DNA from 4 places in the Dickeya lacustris genome. Region 3 is predicted to be linked to each of the others. Evidence: predicted binding sites of a transcription regulator. Region 3 holds the regulator's gene; each other region holds the start of a gene.
The links. The regulator PurR, encoded in region 3, represses purine synthesis genes. The targets are predictions, from matches to a motif close to CANGCAAACGTTTGCNTG.
Positions count from the first base shown of each region.

Region 1: gcvT (glycine cleavage system aminomethyltransferase GcvT) is a predicted target of PurR. The motif match lies at 3,095-3,112, and genes of this name have one in related genera.
Region 2: xseA (exodeoxyribonuclease VII large subunit) is a predicted target of PurR. The motif match lies at 1,783-1,800, and genes of this name have one in related genera.
Region 4: purE (5-(carboxyamino)imidazole ribonucleotide mutase) is a predicted target of PurR. The motif match lies at 2,949-2,966, and genes of this name have one in related genera.

Region 1 is NZ_CP114280.1:1,836,176-1,840,895, forward strand. It holds gene gcvP (aminomethyl-transferring glycine dehydrogenase) at 1-1,349, opposite strand, end outside; gene gcvH (glycine cleavage system protein GcvH) at 1,501-1,908, opposite strand; gene gcvT (glycine cleavage system aminomethyltransferase GcvT) at 1,938-3,038, opposite strand; partial or broken gene O1Q98_RS08275 (iron-containing alcohol dehydrogenase) at 3,554-4,003, shown strand; partial or broken gene O1Q98_RS08280 (IS5 family transposase) at 4,017-4,720, opposite strand, start outside.
Region 2 is NZ_CP114280.1:1,441,743-1,446,462, reverse strand. It holds gene O1Q98_RS06425 (M4 family metallopeptidase) at 1-196, opposite strand, end outside; gene xseA (exodeoxyribonuclease VII large subunit) at 305-1,690, opposite strand; partial or broken gene guaB (IMP dehydrogenase) at 1,863-3,327, shown strand; gene guaA (glutamine-hydrolyzing GMP synthase) at 3,420-4,720, shown strand, end outside.
Region 3 is NZ_CP114280.1:863,288-868,007, forward strand. It holds gene rnt (ribonuclease T) at 1-493, shown strand, start outside; gene O1Q98_RS03905 (Grx4 family monothiol glutaredoxin) at 547-900, opposite strand; gene O1Q98_RS03910 (C40 family peptidase) at 1,237-2,274, shown strand; gene cydH (cytochrome bd-I oxidase subunit CydH) at 2,470-2,559, opposite strand; gene purR (HTH-type transcriptional repressor PurR) at 2,922-3,947, shown strand; partial or broken gene O1Q98_RS03925 (riboflavin synthase subunit alpha) at 4,210-4,720, opposite strand, start outside.
Region 4 is NZ_CP114280.1:1,407,363-1,412,082, reverse strand. It holds gene cysS (cysteine--tRNA ligase) at 1-603, opposite strand, end outside; partial or broken gene O1Q98_RS06290 (DoxX family protein) at 868-1,291, opposite strand; gene ppiB (peptidylprolyl isomerase B) at 1,634-2,128, shown strand; gene lpxH (UDP-2,3-diacylglucosamine diphosphatase) at 2,138-2,914, shown strand; gene purE (5-(carboxyamino)imidazole ribonucleotide mutase) at 3,125-3,634, shown strand; gene purK (5-(carboxyamino)imidazole ribonucleotide synthase) at 3,631-4,701, shown strand.

The DNA.
Region 1 (4,720 bases), 970 kb from region 3:
TCAATATCCAGCCCGTGGTTGTCGCCCAGCAACACGGCAAACAGCGCCAGCACATCATGACGGGTGGTAGTTTCATCAAGCGCTATCCCGACAGCGCCATCCAGATCGGCTCTCAGGTTAATACCGGCGCTCATGGCACGGTGCAGTAACGCTGCTTTATCTGCCACCTCAACGGTCAAGGTGTCAAACCAGGTGTGATGGCGCAGGGTCATGCCGCGCTGCACCAGCCCGGCGGCCAGAATATCGGTGAAACGGTGAATACGGCGGGCAATGCGTTTTAATCCCTGCGGGCCGTGATACACAGCATACATCCCGGCGATATTCGCCAGCAGCACCTGCGAAGTACAAATATTGGAGTTGGCTTTTTCACGGCGGATATGTTGCTCACGGGTCTGCATCGCCATACGCAGCGCGGTATTACCGGCCGCATCGCGCGACACCCCGATAATACGGCCCGGCATCGCACGTTTGTATTCGTCGCGGCAGGCAAAGAACGCCGCATGCGGGCCGCCATAGCCCATCGGCACGCCAAAACGCTGCGCCGACCCCAGCACGATATCCGCGCCTTGCGCGCCCGGTGCGGCTAACAGCACCTGCGCCATGATGTCAGACACCACGCTGATAATGATTTTACGGTTTTTCAGTTCCGCCATCAGCGCACGGTAGTCATGCAGCTCGCCGGTGGTGCCGAGGTATTGCAGCAACACGCCGAACACGCCCTCTTGTTCCAGCGCCTCGTGCGCTTTCCCGGTCACAATCTCAAAGCCGAAGGTCTCTGCGCGCGTGCGCACCACATCCAGCGTTTGCGGATGCACATCCTCTGCGACAAAGAAACGGTTCGCCTGCTTGAGCTTGCTGACGCGTTTGGCCATCGCCATCGCTTCTGCTGCGGCCGTCGCCTCATCCAACAACGAGGCGGAAGCCAGTTCGAGCCCGGTTAAATCCTGCGTCACCTGCTGAAAATTCAGCAACGCCTCCAGACGCCCCTGCGACACTTCCGGCTGATACGGCGTATAAGCGGTATACCAGCCCGGGTTTTCCAGCACATTACGGAGAATGACCGGCGGCGTTAGCACGGCGTGATAACCCATGCCGATATAGCTTTTATAGCGCAGGTTAAGGTTGGCGATAGACTTCAGTTCTGCCAACGCCTGCGCCTCCGTCGCCCCCTCCCCCACCGCAGGCGGCTGCGACAGGTGAATATCTGCGGGCACAATCTGGCGAATCAGCCCGGCAAGAGAATCCGCGCCAATCGCCTGCAACATCTGCTGCTGTTGGCTATCCGACGGGCCGATATGACGCTCGATAAAAGCATGAGCGTGTTCAAGTTCACTGAGGGTCTGGATCATGGGGGGAATTTCCTGCATTTAGCACCGTGATATGCCTCAAACGGTATCAATACGCCGCAGACATACCGCAACAGACAACAAAATAAAACCGATCGCAAAACCTGCGGGCAACGGTCATGCCCTGCCGCCATCAGGCCGCAGGGCTGCCGCGTTATTCGTCTTCGTCGCCGTCTTCTTCTGCCAGCAACGCCTGATAGCCTTCGGCATCCAGCAATTCATTGAGCTCTGACTCATCAGCGGCTTTGATGCGGAACAACCAGCCTTCCGCATAAGGTGCGCTGTTCACCAGCTCAGGCGCGCCCTCTAATTCATCATTCACTTCAACGATTTCGCCACTCAGCGGCGCATAGATATCTGAAGCGGCTTTAACCGACTCGGCTACGGCGCAATCGTCACCGGCGTTCACCGTGCTGCCTACTTCCGGCAGATCGACAAACACCATATCACCCAGCAACTCCTGAGCGTGCTCGGTAATCCCTACGCTGTAAATGCCATTGCCTTCCGCCATCACCCATTCATGGGAGGAGGTATATTTCAGTTCTGCCGGAACATTGCTCATTGCCACTTTCTCCTTACTTAAGCCAAAAATTAAAACTGAACCAGCGCCTTACCGGCGCGGACAAAATTTGGTTTGGTGACATGCACCGGCAGCTCACGATTGCGAATCAGCACGGTTGCCTGCTCACCGATACCCGCAGGCACACGGGCCAGCGCCACGCTGACGCCCAATGTTGGCGAGAATGACCCGCTGGTGATGACGCCCTCTTGCACCACGTTGTTCGCGTCGGTAAAACGCACCGTCTGACCATGACGCAACACGCCTTTTTCGGTCATCACCAGGCCCACCAGTTGTTCGGTGCCTTGCGCCTGCTGGCGCTCCAGCGCCTCGCGGCCAATAAACTGGCGCTCTTGCGGCTGCCAGGCTATCGTCCAGCCCATATTGGCGGCCAGCGGTGACACGGTTTCATCCATGTCCTGACCATACAGGTTCATGCCCGCTTCCAGACGCAGCGTGTCACGCGCGCCCAAACCACAGGGTTTTACGCCAGCGGCCAGCAACTGTTGCCAGAAACTCACCGCCTGCGCCTGCGGCAGGGCAATTTCGTAGCCTGCTTCGCCAGTATAGCCAGTGGTGGCAATAAATAACTCGTCGGCCTGCACACCGAAGAACGGTTTCATACCCGCAATCTGTTCACACTGCGCCGCACTTAACAGGCTGCGCACTTTTTCCTGCGCCTGCGGCCCTTGCACCGCTATCAGCGACAGGTCTTCACGCTCGGTGAGCGTCACCCCAAACGGTTTGGCGTGCTCGCTAATCCAGGCCAGGTCCTTCTCACGGGTGGCGGAGTTCACCACCAGACGGAAATAATCTTCGCTCTGAAAATAGACGATTAAATCGTCGATCACGCCCGCAGACGGCGTCAGCATCGCGGTGTAGAGCGCCTTGCCGGGTTGGGTCAGTTTGGCGACGTCGTTGGCCAGTAAGTAACGTAAAAATTCGCGCACCCGGGCGCCGCGCAAATCGACAATGGTCATGTGTGAAACATCAAACATACCGGCGCTGTTACGCACGATGTGATGCTCATCAAGCTGCGAGCCATAATGCAGCGGCATCATCCAGCCATGGAAGTCCACCATCTTGGCACCATCGGCCAGATGCTGTTGATACAACGGAGTGTGGTTTGCCATTTTTCTCTTCTCTACGCCTTTCTACGTTAGCCGCGCGTTGTGACGCCAGGCCCCACGACGCAAACGTTTATCCTGCCATTGAACTTACCACCGAAATGCGCCCGCCACCACACCCTTAGTCATAAGTTTATCTATATAAAACATAAAACCCCCGACCTGTCTCGCACCATCATCATCAGAATTAAAAACCAAAAATAATTATAAAATAATTTTTTAATCTCACAATATAGTTATTTACTGAACACTAAATACAAAAAACACCGCTATCGAAGTGGGTTATCAGATAACAAAAAAGCATTAATCATTATATAAAGTAATGCGAAAAAAACCTGAAATTAGATTATTTCAGGTCAGTTACGTCATTGTTAATGCCCGTGCAGTATGGCGTTTTGTGATAGCTCTCACGGCTATCTTCCCCTCAGCGCCAGCGCGGTGCTGATGATGGCAATAACCGGAAGGTGGCGGGGTGTAAGAGGTTCACACTGTGGTTTATCAACGAAAACAGGAGCGTAGTGATGACACACAGAATGATACTCAATGAGACGTCATATTTTGGCCAAGGCGCGATAGCTCACCTGACGCAAGAGGTGCAACGGCGCGGTTTTCATAAAGCGCTGGTCGTGACGGACAGCGAGCTGGTGGCGCATGGGGTGGCGGGCAAAGTCACCCGCCTGCTCGATAACGCCGGCCTGCCTTATGATGTCTATGACGGCGTTATTCCTAACCCGACTATTGCCATTGTGCATCAGGGCGTGAAGCGTTTTCAGGAGGCTGCCGCCGACTACCTGATTGCTATCGGCGGCGGCTCGCCGCAAGACACCAGTAAAGCCATCGGCATTATTATCAACAACCCGGAATTTGCCGATGTGCGCAGCCTCGAAGGGGTCGCCGCCACGCGCAAACCCAGCGTGCCGATTTTCGCCATTCCGACCACCTCCGGCACCGCCGCAGAAGTGACCATCAACTAGGCTGTGTCCCTTAACTTAACAACCGCTTTAAAAATAACCTGATCGCTCCCAGTTTTAGCATACTCAGGTAGTTTCTGGCCGTTTTCTCCGAGCGGGTGGCAATACGGCGATTTTCTTTAAGTATCGCAAAGCAACGCTCCACGACATTGCGTTTTTTGTACAGGCGCGTGTCGAGGGGGCGACGTCCGTCCTGACTGGCCTTCTCATTCGATTTAAACGGAATAACCGCTTTTATTCCTTTCATTTTCAAGTGAATGCGAAGGTTTTTACCTGAATAACCCTTATCCGCCAGCACCGCTTTCGGACGTGATTTCAGGTGCCCGCTTTTTCGGATAATCCGACCCGGTTGAGCAACGTTTCCGCGTATCGGCTTTCGTGGGCCTGTCCACCGCTCAGGCAAAAACTCAGTGGTAATCCTGTGCCATCTGTCGCCAGATGGATTTTGGTGCCAAAGCCGCCGCGAGAGCGACCCAGCCCATGGTCCTCGCATTCATCGGGATGTTTTTTTCGCACCGGCGGCCGCTTTCAGGGCGCGAACGTTACTGCCATCCAGCGCGATAACATCCCAGTCTATCAGCGCTTTTTCATCCAGAATCTGGAGTAATTTATTGAAAATGCTGTTCATTATTCCGGCTTTAGACCACCGATTGAAGCGGTTGTAAATGGTTTTCCATTGACCATAACGCTCAGGTAAGTCCCGCCAGGGTGCGCCAG
Region 2 (4,720 bases), 580 kb from region 3:
GGCCAGCATCGTGAATTTCACGTAAGACCTGTGTGTCACTACGTTCTTCATGGGTCTCTGGGTGGGCGACCGCTGTTACCATTAGCGATTGGACGTGCATCAAAGTCTGTTGTGCGCACCGACGCTCTTCATCGGACCCGTTGTTGATAATACGATGCAATATATAGGGCGGAATGATGCTACGAGCGAACTTCATACTTCATCTCCTTATGTCTGGCTCAAATATGGGTTGCAACATATTATCAACATTGTTTTACCCTAATTGATGTACCACATTGATGACACGATAAGTATAGCCTAATCACTAAATATTTTTTATGCGCCTCGTTGAACGAGACTTGGTGGTTTCTTTTTTTATTTCAATCACCTGGCTTTCGACCCAACCATCATGCAGACGGGTTTTTAGTTTATCGCCCGGCGATATTTGCGCCGTTTTTTTCATCACCTGGCCATCAATGGTGGTGGTGACACTATAACCACGAGCCAGTGTCGCCAGAGGGCTTACTGCCTCCAGGTGTGAACAGGCCTCGCCAAAACGTTGTTTATACTCGTTAATCTGTTTTTCCAACGCGCGTTGTAGTCGATAATGGCACTGCTGTATATGCTGCTGTGCCCGGTGTACGCGAGGCTGTGGGGACTGTTGCATCAGGCGTTGATCAAAACGCTGCTGCTGCCGTTTTTGTAACAACAACTGGTGTTGAATGGCATCCTTCAACCGCTGTTTCATGCGGATAAGCTGCGTTTGCTGGCGCGCCAGGCGCAGTTGTGGATGCTGCTGATGTAACCGATGTTGTAAGCGAGCCAAGCGTTGCTGACGTTGCGCCAGATAGTAGTCGAAAGCCATCTCTAGCCGCTGGCGCTGCGCCTGAAGCTGTCTGAACAGTTCTTGCCGATCGCGACTGACCAATTCTGCAGCCGCAGAGGGGGTTGGCGCGCGTAAATCTGCTACAAAATCGGCGATGGTCACATCGGTTTCATGACCGACCGCGCTGACAATCGGGATGCGACTGGCGAAAATGGCATTGGCAACGTGCTCATTATTGAAGCTCCATAAATCCTCTAGCGAGCCGCCGCCGCGCCCAACGATAAGCACATCACATTCATTACGCCGGTTAGCCAGCTCTATCGCCCGAACGATTTGTGCCGGGGCCTCATGTCCTTGCACTGCCGTAGGATAAATAATTACCGGCAGTGACGGGTCTCGCCGCTTTAGAATATGGAGTATGTCATGCAGCGCCGCGCCGCTGGCTGAGGTAATCACACCAACCTGACGTGCCGGTTTTGGCAGCGGCTGCTTGTGCTGCACATCAAATAGCCCTTGCGCGGATAAGCGTTGTTTCAACTGTTCGAACTGCTGCTGTAGCGCGCCGTCGCCCGCTGGATGCATACTTTCAGCCAAGAGTTGATAGTCGCCACGCGGCTCGTAAAGCGTGAGTGTGGCGCGTACCAACACTTGTAAGCCATTCTGCACCTGAAAGGTGACACGCCGGTTACTGTTACGAAACATCGCGCAACGCACCTGGGCGCGTTCATCTTTTAACGTAAAGTACCAGTGACCCGAAGAGGGCTGAGAGAGGTTGGAGATTTCACCGGAAAGCCAGATCTGACCCATTTCTGCTTCCAGTAACTGTTTTACCGTCTGATTTAGGCGGCTGACGGTAAAAATAGCCGATGAAGGCAATGCGGACATTGTGACCCAGATCAAATAGAAAAACAGAGAGTTAATCAATCGATATTACCGGGCATCTGGGGGTTCGCAAGCATTTTTGTAAAAAAATACTGGAGGCAATCGATTTCGGCCTGTATAATGCCACGGCAATATTTTATCTAAAACCCATCCCAATTTCCGGTGAGATATTGCCATGCTACGTATCGTTAAAGAAGCCCTGACCTTCGATGATGTCCTTCTCGTTCCAGCCCACTCCACTGTTCTGCCCAACACGGCCGATTTGAGTACCCAACTAACCCAGCGTATTCGGCTGAATATTCCTATGCTGTCTGCGGCGATGGACACCGTAACAGAGTCTGGCCTGGCTATTGCACTGGCCCAGGAAGGCGGTATCGGTTTTATTCATAAAAATATGTCTATCGAACGGCAGGCTGAAGAAGTCAGCCGCGTGAAGCGTCATGAAAGCGGCGTGGTCGTTGATCCGCAAACTGTGACGCCTGAGAGTACGCTGCGCCAGGTAAAAGCCCTGACTGAACGCAATGGTTTTGCCGGTTATCCGGTTGTCACCAGCGGCAATGAACTGGTGGGGATTATTACTGGCCGTGATGTGCGCTTTGTCACCGATTTGGATCGTCCGGTCAGTGCGGTGATGACGCCGAAGGAACGTCTGGTCACGGTAAAAGAAGTGGGAAGCCCGCGATGTGGTATTGCAAAGAATGCATGAACGCCGCATCGAAAAAGCGCTGGTGGTAGACGATCAGTTCCGTCTGGTCGGGATGATCACCGTAAAAGATTTCCAGAAAGCCGAGCGTAAACCCAATGCTTGTAAAGACGAACATGGTCGTTTGCGCGTTGGGGCGGCGGTTGGCGCGGGTGCTGGTAACGAAGAGCGTATCGATGCGCTGGTGGCGGCGGGCGTCGATGTACTGCTCATCGATTCCTCACACGGCCACTCCGAAGGGGTGTTGCAGCGTATTCGTGAAACACGCGCCAAATACCCTGATTTGCAGATAATCGGCGGTAACGTCGCAACAGGCGCAGGCGCTCGCGCGCTGGCAGAAGCTGGCGTTAGCGCGGTTAAAGTAGGTATTGGCCCGGGTTCTATCTGTACGACGCGTATCGTTACCGGTGTCGGTGTGCCGCAGATTACCGCTATCGCTGATGCGGTTGAAGCGCTGGAAGGCACCGGGATTCCGGTCATTGCCGATGGCGGTATTCGTTTCTCCGGCGACATCGCCAAAGCCATTGCAGCAGGGGCCGCTTGCGTGATGGTGGGGTCAATGCTGGCCGGTACGGAAGAGTCTCCAGGGGAGATTGAACTGTATCAAGGCCGTGCATTCAAATCTTACCGTGGTATGGGCTCGTTGGGCGCGATGTCCAAAGGCTCGTCCGATCGTTACTTCCAGACAGATAACGCCGCCGACAAGCTGGTGCCGGAAGGTATCGAAGGCCGCGTGGCTTACAAAGGCCGCCTGAAAGAGATCGTTCATCAGCAAATGGGGGGCTTGCGCTCCTGTATGGGGCTGACCGGTTGCCCGACCATTGATGCGCTGCGTACCCAGGCGCAATTTGTGCGCATCAGCGGTGCAGGCATTCAGGAAAGTCACGTGCACGATGTCACCATCACTAAAGAATCGCCGAATTACCGCATGGGTTAAGCGCGTTACCGGCTGATTTAATACAACGAACCCGGTAAACTCGCCGGGTTCAATTTTTCTTTCGCTTCTATCCGTAGTGGAATACGCCTCTCATGACAGAAAACATTCATCAACATCGCATTCTTATTCTGGATTTCGGCTCGCAATATACACAACTGGTAGCCCGCCGCGTGCGTGAACTGGGCGTATACTGTGAACTGTGGGCATGGGATGTCACTGAAGCGCAGATTCGCGAGTTCAACCCGAATGGCATCATCCTTTCCGGCGGCCCGGAAAGTACCACCGAGTTCAATAGCCCGCGCGCGCCGGAATATGTTTTCCAGGCTGGCGTACCTGTGCTTGGCGTCTGCTACGGTATGCAGACCATGGCGATGCAGTTAGGCGGTAAGGTAGAAGGTTCCAGCGAGCGCGAGTTTGGTTATGCGCAGGTAGAGGTGAAAACCGACAGCGCGCTCGTTCGTGATATTCAGGATGCCGTCAGCACCAGCGGTGCGCCGCTACTGGATGTGTGGATGAGCCATGGCGATAAAGTCACTGCGATCCCGGCTGACTTTGTCACCGTTGCCAGCACCGATACCTGCCCTTACGCCATCATGGCGAACGAAGAAAAACGTTTTTACGGCGTGCAGTTCCACCCGGAAGTGACCCACACGCGCCAGGGGCAGCGTCTGCTCGAGCGTTTTGTGCGTGACATTTGCCAGTGTGAAGCGCTCTGGACGCCGGCCAAAATCATTGACGATGCGGTTGAGCGTATTCGCCAGCAGGTAGGTGACGATAAGGTTATCCTTGGCTTGTCCGGCGGGGTGGATTCCTCTGTGACGGCATTGTTGCTGCATCGCGCTATTGGTGAACGCCTGACATGCGTGTTTGTGGATAATGGTTTGCTGCGCCTGAACGAAGCCGAGCAGGTCATGGAAATGTTCGGCGACCAGTTCGGCCTGAATATTGTGCATGTTCCAGCGGAAAATCGTTTCCTGTCTGCACTGGCCGGCATTAGCGACCCGGAAGCCAAGCGTAAAACCATTGGCCGTGTTTTCATCGAGGTGTTTGATGAAGAAGCCGGCAAACTGACCGATGTAAAATGGCTGGCGCAAGGCACTATCTACCCGGACGTGATTGAATCGGCGGCGTCTGCCACCGGCAAAGCGCACGTTATCAAGTCTCACCATAATGTCGGCGGCTTGCCTGATGATATGGCATTGGGGCTGGTTGAGCCGCTCAAAGAGCTGTTTAAAGACGAAGTGCGCAAAATTGGTCTGGAACTGGGCCTGCCGTACAACATGCTCTACCGTCACCCGTTCCCGGGGCCGGGCCTTGGCGTGCGCGTATTGGGCGAAGTGAAAAAAGAGTATTGCGACCTGCTGCGCCGTGCTGATGCAATTTTCATTGAGGA
Region 3 (4,720 bases):
CGCGATTTTGCGTCCTGAAGCCTTGGCATTTAATGGCATTGACCCGGAAAACCCGTTACGGGGTGCCGTCAGTGAATACGACGCATTGCATGAGATCTTCAAGCAGGTGCGAAAAGGCATTAAAGATCAAGACTGCAATCGGGGGATCATCGTTGCGCATAACGCCACTTTCGATCACAGCTTTCTGATGGCGGCCGCCGAACGCTGCGGCCTTAAGCGTAACCCTTTCCACCCGTTCGCCACCTTCGATACCGCCGCGCTCAGTGGTTTGGTGCTCGGTCAGACGGTTTTGGCAAAAGCCTGTATCGCGGCAGACATCGCGTTTGATGCAAGTCAGGCGCACTCTGCGCTGTATGATACACAGCGCACCGCAGAGTTATTTTGCGAATTGGTCAACCGCTGGAAACGCTTAGGTGGGTGGCCACTGGTGATGGGCGATGAGTCTGAAGGGCAATCTGTTACCAAAGAATCTGTTACCAAAACAGCCGAGTGATAGCTGCCACATCAGGCAACGCATGCGTTGCCTGATGTCACCGCAAACGCAGATTAAGCCTGAGGCTCGTCTGCCTGCTGGGATCTGTATTTATCGGCAGTCTCTTTAATCAGGCTCTGCAACTCCCCACGCTGATACATTTCAATCAGAATGTCGCAACCGCCGACCAACTCGCCATCAACCCACAACTGCGGGAAGGTCGGCCAATTGGCGTACTTAGGCAATTCGGCACGGATATCTGGGTTTTGCAAAATATCAACATAAGCAAAACGCTCACCACATGCTGACAACGCCTGTACCGCCTGGGCGGAAAAACCACAGCTCGGCAGTTTTGGCGAGCCTTTCATGTACAGTAGGATCGGGTTTTCAGCGATCTGGCGCTGAATTTTCTCAACAGTGCTAGTCATTCTTTATGCTTCCTTAAGCGGGTGATGCCGGTATCAAGTCAGACTCGACATAGGATTACGGCCAGGAGCGCTAGCCGCTTTTCGTGCTATAGCCGGGTATTCTACCGATAGCGGCAACCACAAAAAAACGCTATCTTTTGTAGGGTTTTACGATTTTATCATCGCCGCGTGTCTGCCGCCGCCGCATTGATGGATAATTAAGCAAAAAACAACTGCTGTTAACGTTTTCTCACTATTTTGTAGTAACAAAAGCCCTATCCCCACTTTTTTATCAGGTCATTTTGGGGAATACTGTAAAGATTGAACGATTGAGGACACCATTCGGTCAGCATCATTATGCGTTTATTTATTACGCTTTTTTTATTATTTTTCAGTAATCTGTTTTTTAGTCTGGCACAAGCTGCGCCTCACAATAACGCTGTATTACCACGCAAAAGCGGCGTGGCTACGGCGAGTAAGGCTGTGGATGATCCGAAAAAAAGCAAGACTGCAAAGAGTGCTAAAAAAAGCGCCAGTGCGCCGTCTACTCCCCCTGCGTCATCGCGTAAAGCCGCTGTATCGGATAAGCACCCTGTACCTAAAAACACGGCAACCAGCCACTCCGGTGCACCTGCACACAGCAAAACTGCCGCAGCTAAAGGGAATGCCCCGGCTAACACGGCACACAATGCCGCTAAAACCGGCAAAAATGATAAAAAACCAGAGAAAACCCCCTTAGCCAAAGCGCCCCTGCCCACAGCTAAAAATGCCAAGAAAGGGCATGTGCCCGAACAGCCAGCAACGGTAGCGAAAGCGGCACATACCAAAAGCACAAAACCAGGCACAGGGCAGCCAGCAGCAAAAAATCACAAAGGTAAATCCAGCACTCATAGCGAAGAGTTAGCCGCCAGCGCGCATCACGGTAAGAACAAAAAAGACACACAGAACAAGTCCGTTATTGCCATGAATCCGGCGCATCAAAAGCGTTATCAGCATGCCAAGCAGACAGCGATGAATAAGCTGATGAGTCAGATTGGCAAGCCTTATCACTGGGGTGGCTCATCGCCCTATTCTGGTTTTGATTGCAGCGGATTAGTGTATTACGCCTACAAAGATGTGGTGAAAATCCCGATTCCTCGCACCGCTAACGAGATGTTCCATCTGCGCGATGCCGCCCCTATCAAGAAAAATGAATTGGAGAGCGGGGATCTGGTATTTTTCAGAATTACCAACCGAGGTGCCGCCGATCACGTCGGCGTTTATCTTGGCAATGGCCGCTTTATTCAGTCGCCCCGCACCGGCTCTGATATAAAAATCAGCAAACTGAGTGAAGACTACTGGCAGGATCACTACGTCGGCGCACGCCGCGTGGTGACACCGAAGACAATTCGTTGATACAGCGATTAAAAATCACACCTTTAGCGCGGTAATACGGCTTGATGGCGGGTTACGGTTATGGCCCACGACGCTCGATGACTCTCATTTCATTCGCGCTCCATCCACTCTCGATGCACTTCTGTACAAGCCGTCTGCCGTTAGCGCACTGAGATTGCCCGGCCAGCAAGAACGCGTCAGCCGGACAATACGGCGTTAATTCAATACAGCATTCATGCTGAACACCACAATCACCGCCAGCGCAACGGCCGTTGTGAATAACGACATCTTCAAATTAGTATCCATAAACATGCTCCTGTATTTGACGAAACGGCGGGTTATCACATCACAATGAATATACACCGACGATAAATATAACCAGTTTTTCATTATATGAAACAGCGTTAAAAAAACCGCTTTCCTCATCACAGAGATAACACGAATTATTTCTTCCACTTTTGATCTAGATCGGCCAGAATTCGCAGTTTACTGTATGCACTGCGTTGGCCGCCTCCCGGCCTCCCCTCCGGCGACACTTCGGCATATCTCCACCTGAAATCGTGCCTTGCTATCTGGCTGGAGATGAATTCACGCAGGCAAACGATTAACAACATATTTACTGCTGTAACAGATGCGTTGCTGTTACAACTGTTCAGGAGTCACTTGAGATGGCAACGATTAAAGATGTGGCAAAGCGCGCAGGCGTTTCAACCACAACCGTATCACACGTGATCAATAAAACACGTTTCGTCGCCGAAGAAACCAAAGCTGCGGTGCGTGCAGCCATCAAGGAATTGCACTACTCACCAAGCGCGGTGGCGCGCAGCCTGAAAGTGAATCACACCAAGTCTATCGGGTTGCTGGCCACCTCAAGTGAAGCGCCCTATTTTGCTGAAATTATCGAAGCCGTCGAAAATAGCTGTTACGCCAGAGGCTACACCCTCATTCTGTGTAACTCCCACAATAATCTGGATAAACAGCGCGCTTATTTGTCCATGCTGGCGCAAAAGCGCGTTGATGGCTTATTAGTCATGTGTGCCGAATACCCACCCGCGCTGTTATCCATGCTGGCTGACTACCGCCATATCCCGATGGTCGTCATGGACTGGGGGGAAGCGCACAGCGATTTTACCGACACCATCATCGATAATGCCTTCACCGGCGGCTACATGGCTGGCCGTTACCTGATTGAACGGGGCCACCGTGATATTGGCGCAATCCCTGGCTCGCAGGAACGTAATACCGGCAGCGGTCGCTATCTGGGCTTTCTCAAGGCGTTGAAGGAAGCGGAAATTACGATACGCGAAGAATGGGTGGTGCAAGGCGATTTCGAACCGGAATCCGGCTATAAGGCCATGCACCAAATTCTGGCGCAAAAGCATCGCCCGACGGCGGTATTCTGTGGCGGCGATATCATGGCGATGGGCGCGATTTGTGCCGCAGATGAGCTGGGATTGCGGGTTCCGCAGGATATTTCGGTGATAGGGTATGACAATGTTCGCCACGCCCGTTATTTCACGCCGGCGCTCACCACTATCCATCAACCGAAAGAGCGTCTCGGACAAGCCGCATTCTCAATGTTGCTGGATCGCATTACCAGCAAACGTGAGGAAGCGCAGACCATTGAAGTCCACCCGACGCTCATTGAGCGTCGCTCTGTCGGCGATGGCCCCTTCCTCGACTATCGGCGCTAATACCGCGCCAGTCCCGGCTGGTCAGGAAAAACCATGACCAGCGCTGGCAGCCACACTCCGGTCATGGTTTTTGACGACAACAACCATCATCTGACGCTGCCAGATAGCTATGCCAACGGCTCGCCAACTGTCCTGACTGTGCATTTGTTCTGACTGTGCGTTGCGCGCGCTAACCGCTTGACAGCGCAAGAGCCCAGGTTTCTCACTGAGGCCTCAACCGGCGGCTCAGGCACATTCTTTGCCCTTTGCCGCCGGGTTAAGGTTATTCGTCTTGCGCTGCCTCTGCCTCTGCCTGCTGCCGGGCTTGTTGGGCCGCCATCACACGCTCAACGGAATCGACTATCGCTTGTGTTTGCGGGTCAATTTTCAATATTGATGCGATCGCCAAGCCGCTTTTTCCCCAGCGTGGTACGTTGCAGTGTTTCAGGGATCAAATGCACACAGAAACGACTGCGAGTGACTTCACCCACCGTCAGACTAATGCCGTCAATACCAATAAACCCTTTATGCAAAACATATTTCATCAGGCTGGTATCCGACAGGCGGAACCAAATCTGATGGTTATTTTCTGAGGTCAGGATCTTCACAACCTCTGCCGTACACATAATATGGCCGGACATGACATGCCCACCGATTTCATCGCCATATTTGGCCGCACGCTCAACATTCACGCTGTCGCCGACGTTAATCTCGCCCAGGTTAGTCAAGCGTAATGTCTCTTTGATTAAATCAAAGCTGACGCAATCGCCGTTAATCTCGGTTACGGTCAAACA
Region 4 (4,720 bases), 540 kb from region 3:
GCCATTGCCCCACGGTGACGGCCAGCTCGGTTCACCCGCCTTGGACATTTTCCACAGCACAAAATCCATCGGATTGCGCTTCACTTCGGTGATTTCAACCCGGGCGCCTGCCTTCAGTTGTTCCAGATCCTGACGGGAGAGCACGCCGTAGCCGGGCGCGCTATCAACACTGAACATCACATCGCCGTTTTGCGCGACATAAGCGTGGCGACGGGCAATCAGCTTCTCCACCAGTTCGATGATGTCGGTAATATGGTGGGTGGCGCGCGGCTCTTCATCCGGCGGCAGAATATTCAGCGCATTAAAATCGGTGTGCATTTCTGCAATCATGCGCCCGGTGAGTTGATCGATAGTTTCACCGTTTTCCGTTGCACGCTTGATAATTTTATCGTCGATATCAGTGATATTGCGCACGTACTTCACGTCATAGCCCAGATAACGCAGGTAGCGTGATACCACGTCAAATGCCACAAATGTACGGCCATGACCAATATGACACAGGTCGTAAACGGTTATCCCGCACACATACATGCCAACTTTGCCAGCGTGAATGGGTTTGAATTCCTCTTTTTGACGACTCAGGGTATTAAAGATCTTTAGCATCAGGGCATTCCATGGTGTTCACAAGCCAGGGGGTCGCAGGACGGGGTCATCGCAGGAAAGTGCGCAAAACGGTCTGCGGTACGCATCATTAATAAAATCAGTGCTTATCCGGTTTTCGGATCCAGCTGCGTATTGAAACCTGAACCCTGCGCTATTGCAAGCAAACGAACCGATTATTCGGCCATCATCGGCTATTCGTCATGCCATTGACGTAAACGTAAAAACCCGGCAATTGCCGGGTTTTTCATCGAGAGAGACGCCGTTTTAGCGCCAGCGCGGATTACTCATCACAGAGTATTTACCGCTGCCCAGCAGAGCAATGGCAATACCCGCAAAGAAATACACCGCAACACCCTCAATGCCCCAGGCACCGGTTTGTATCCAGCGTGAAAATCGCTTCAGGATGCGCCAACAGGAAGGCGACCAGCATGGTAAAGGAGAAAGACAGTGCCGCCGGGCGAGTCAGAATCCCCAGAATCATCAGAACCGGTGTAATCACCTCACCGACAAACACGCCATAGGCGATAAACCCCGGCAAGCCATGAGCAGCCAGCATTCCTTGAATAGCGCCGACACCTGCGATGAGTTTATGAACACCGTGAAACAACATCAGAATACTGAATGCCAGTCGCAAAACCAGCTTGCCGCCGTCCGGGTTGTCTAACAGCTGATTAATCCGGTCTAACATAATTTACCTACCTGTATAGTGAATATTGAATGAACAGTGCGTTAACGAGAGTGACTATCAACCGCAGTTAGAATAAATTTAGAAAGTAAAAAAACCTATCGAAATGAAAGCAATTATTGATTTAACGCAATAAAAATGTATTTCAAATAAATTCAAGTAAATAGATATATTTAAAGAGTAAATTTGAAATAAAATCGCCTGTCGCTAACAGCGAACGACCTCCCCCACCTCCCCCATGCTGACTCAACCATTCACTTATGTTATAAGAGCGCTCTTGGCGGCTTCGCGCCTCGGTGAACATCACTCATTATTCTGTGTATTGGCTTACAGTAAGGTTCATTTATGATTACGTTTCATACCAACCACGGCGACATCGTGATTAACACGTTTGCGGATAAAGCACCGCTTACTGTAGAAAACTTTTTGAACTACTGCCGCAGCGGTTTTTACGACAACACCATTTTCCACCGTGTTATCAACGGCTTCATGATTCAGGGCGGCGGTTTTGAACCGGGCATGAAACAGAAAGACACTCAGGCTCCCGTCAAGAACGAAGCGAACAATGGTCTGGCAAACAATCGCGGCACGCTGGCAATGGCGCGTACCGCCGATCCACACTCAGCAACGGCTCAGTTCTTCATCAACGTCGTGGATAATGATTTCCTGAATTTCAAATCAGAAAGCATGAACGGCTGGGGTTACTGCGTATTTGCCGAAGTGGTAGAAGGCCTGGATGTGGTTGACAAAATCAAGGCTGTGGCAACCGGTCGTAGCGGCATGCACCAGGATGTGCCGAAAGAAGATGTGGTTGTCACCCATGTCACCGTTAGCGAGTAATTCGGTTGCATGACCACGCTATTTATTAGCGATCTGCATCTTAGCGAACATGAACCGGCGATCACCGCCGGTTTTCTGCGTTTTCTGCGTGAAGACGCACCGGGCGCCGACGCGCTGTATATTCTCGGCGATCTGTTCGACGCCTGGATAGGCGACGACGATCCGGCCGAACTGCACCGCACCGTCGCCAACGCGCTACATGACCTGACACAACGCGGTACCCCTTGCTACTTTGTCCATGGCAATCGGGACTTTTTACTCGGTAAGCACTTCGCCCGTCGCAGCGGTTTACAGCTATTGCCGACGGAAACCGTGATAACCCTGTATGGCCGCCGCACGCTGTTAATGCACGGCGACACGCTGTGTACTGACGATCAGGCTTATCAACGCTTTCGCCGTAAAGTTCATAACCCGTTGATTCAATTTATTTTCAGGCTGTTACCCCTGTCATTGCGTCTGGGCATAGCCGCCCGCATGCGCGCAGCCAGCCAGCAGGCGAATCAACACAAGCCCATGGCAATCATGGATGTGAACGATGCGGAGGTGATAGCGCGCTTACAGCACCATCATGCGACATTACTTATCCACGGCCACACCCATCGCCCGGCCATTCACCACGTTGATGTTAATGTTAATGTTAATGTTAATGTTAATGTTAATGTTGATGGCGCAGGCCTCACCGCCGAACGAGCCGTGCTGGGCGCCTGGCATCACCAGGGGTCGGTTTTACAGGTCAATCACGCCGGGCTTCAGCTCACGACTTTCCCACTGGCATCGAAGATTTAGCGCATTTTTTACCGAAAGAAGCCCTTTTCATCGCTACGCAACCGTTTTCCTCCCCTCTGGGTCATGGTATGCTCTACGCCCTCGCGACCTGTGGCTTGGCTGGCAGGTCGCCGTTGCGCCACGCAAGACCGCATCACGTACGATGAGCGCCTCGTCCTATCGTCGTTGATCAATCACCATCGTCATGCAGACCACAGGAGCACTACAGGCATGTCATCCAACGCTGCCCCGGCGAAAATCGCTATTGTTATGGGTTCAAAGAGTGACTGGGCCACTATGCAGTTTGCCGCAGACATTCTTACGACGCTAAACCTGCCTTATCATGTCGAAGTCGTCTCCGCACACCGTACACCGGATAAACTGTTTCGCTTTGCTGAACAGGCTGATGAAAACGGCTTTGATGTCATTATCGCTGGCGCTGGCGGCGCGGCACACCTGCCGGGCATGCTGGCAGCGAAAACCTTGGTGCCGGTGCTGGGTGTACCGGTGCAAAGCGCGGCATTAAGCGGCGTTGACAGCCTTTACTCGATAGTCCAAATGCCGCGCGGTATTCCGGTCGGTACATTGGCTATCGGTAAAGCCGGTGCAGCCAACGCGGCCCTGCTGGCCGCACAGATTCTGGCGCGCCATGACCGCGACCTGGCCACGCGCCTTGCTGCCTGGCGTCAGGCACAAACCGACGAAGTGCTCACGCATCCAGACCCGAGGGAAGAAGCATGAAACCGGTTTGTGTGTTGGGCAACGGCCAGCTAGGTCGTATGTTACGTCAGGCCGGTGAACCGCTCGGTATTGCGGTTTACCCCGTCGGGCTGGATGCCGAGCCGGAGTCAGTTCCGGTAGCGCACAGCATTATCACCGCTGAAATCGAGCGTTGGCCTGAAACCGCATTAACCCGCCAACTGGCGCAGCACGCGGCCTTCGTCAACCGCGATATCTTCCCGCGACTGGCCGATCGCTATAGCCAAAAACAGCTGCTGGATACGCTCAATCTGGCGACCGCGCCCTGGCAGTTACTGGCATCGGCATCAGAGTGGCCTCCGGTGTTTGCCGCGCTTGGCGAGCTGGCCATCGTGAAACGCCGCGTCGGGGGTTATGATGGGCGCGGCCAGTGGCGTATCCGCCCCGGTGAAGAACACAGCCTGCCTGCCGACTGTTACGGTGAGTGCATTGTTGAGCAGGGGATCGCGTTTTCTGGCGAAGTCTCGCTGGTTGGCGCACGCAGCGCCCAGGGCCAGTGCGTGTTCTATCCACTGACCCATAACCTGCATGAAGACGGCATTCTGCGCACCAGCGTGGCGCTGCCTGAGCCGGATAGCGCTTTACAGCAGCAGGCCGAACAGATGCTGTCAGCCATCATGAATCACCTCAATTACGTCGGTGTGATGGCGATGGAGTGTTTTGTGGTTGGCGATAGTCTGCTTATCAATGAACTGGCTCCCCGGGTACACAATAGCGGCCACTGGACGCAAAACGGCGCGTCCATCAGCCAGTTCGAACTGCACCTGCGGGCGATTCTCGACCTGCCGCTGCCTGCGCCTGTGGTTGCCAGCCCATCTGTGATGGTGAACCTGATTGGGACTGAGCTAAATCTCGAATGGTTAACGCTGCCCTTGATTCACCTGCACTGGTATGAAAAAGAGGTGCGGGCGGGGCGCAAAGTCGGCCACCTGAACCTGAATCACCCGGATAAGGCCGCGTTACGTGCCACACTCAAGCAACTGGCCCCCCTGTTGCCAGCGGTGTATCAGTCTGGCCTGGCCTGGGCCGCAACGCATCTGGACGATTAACCCTCGCCCTTTCCTCGGG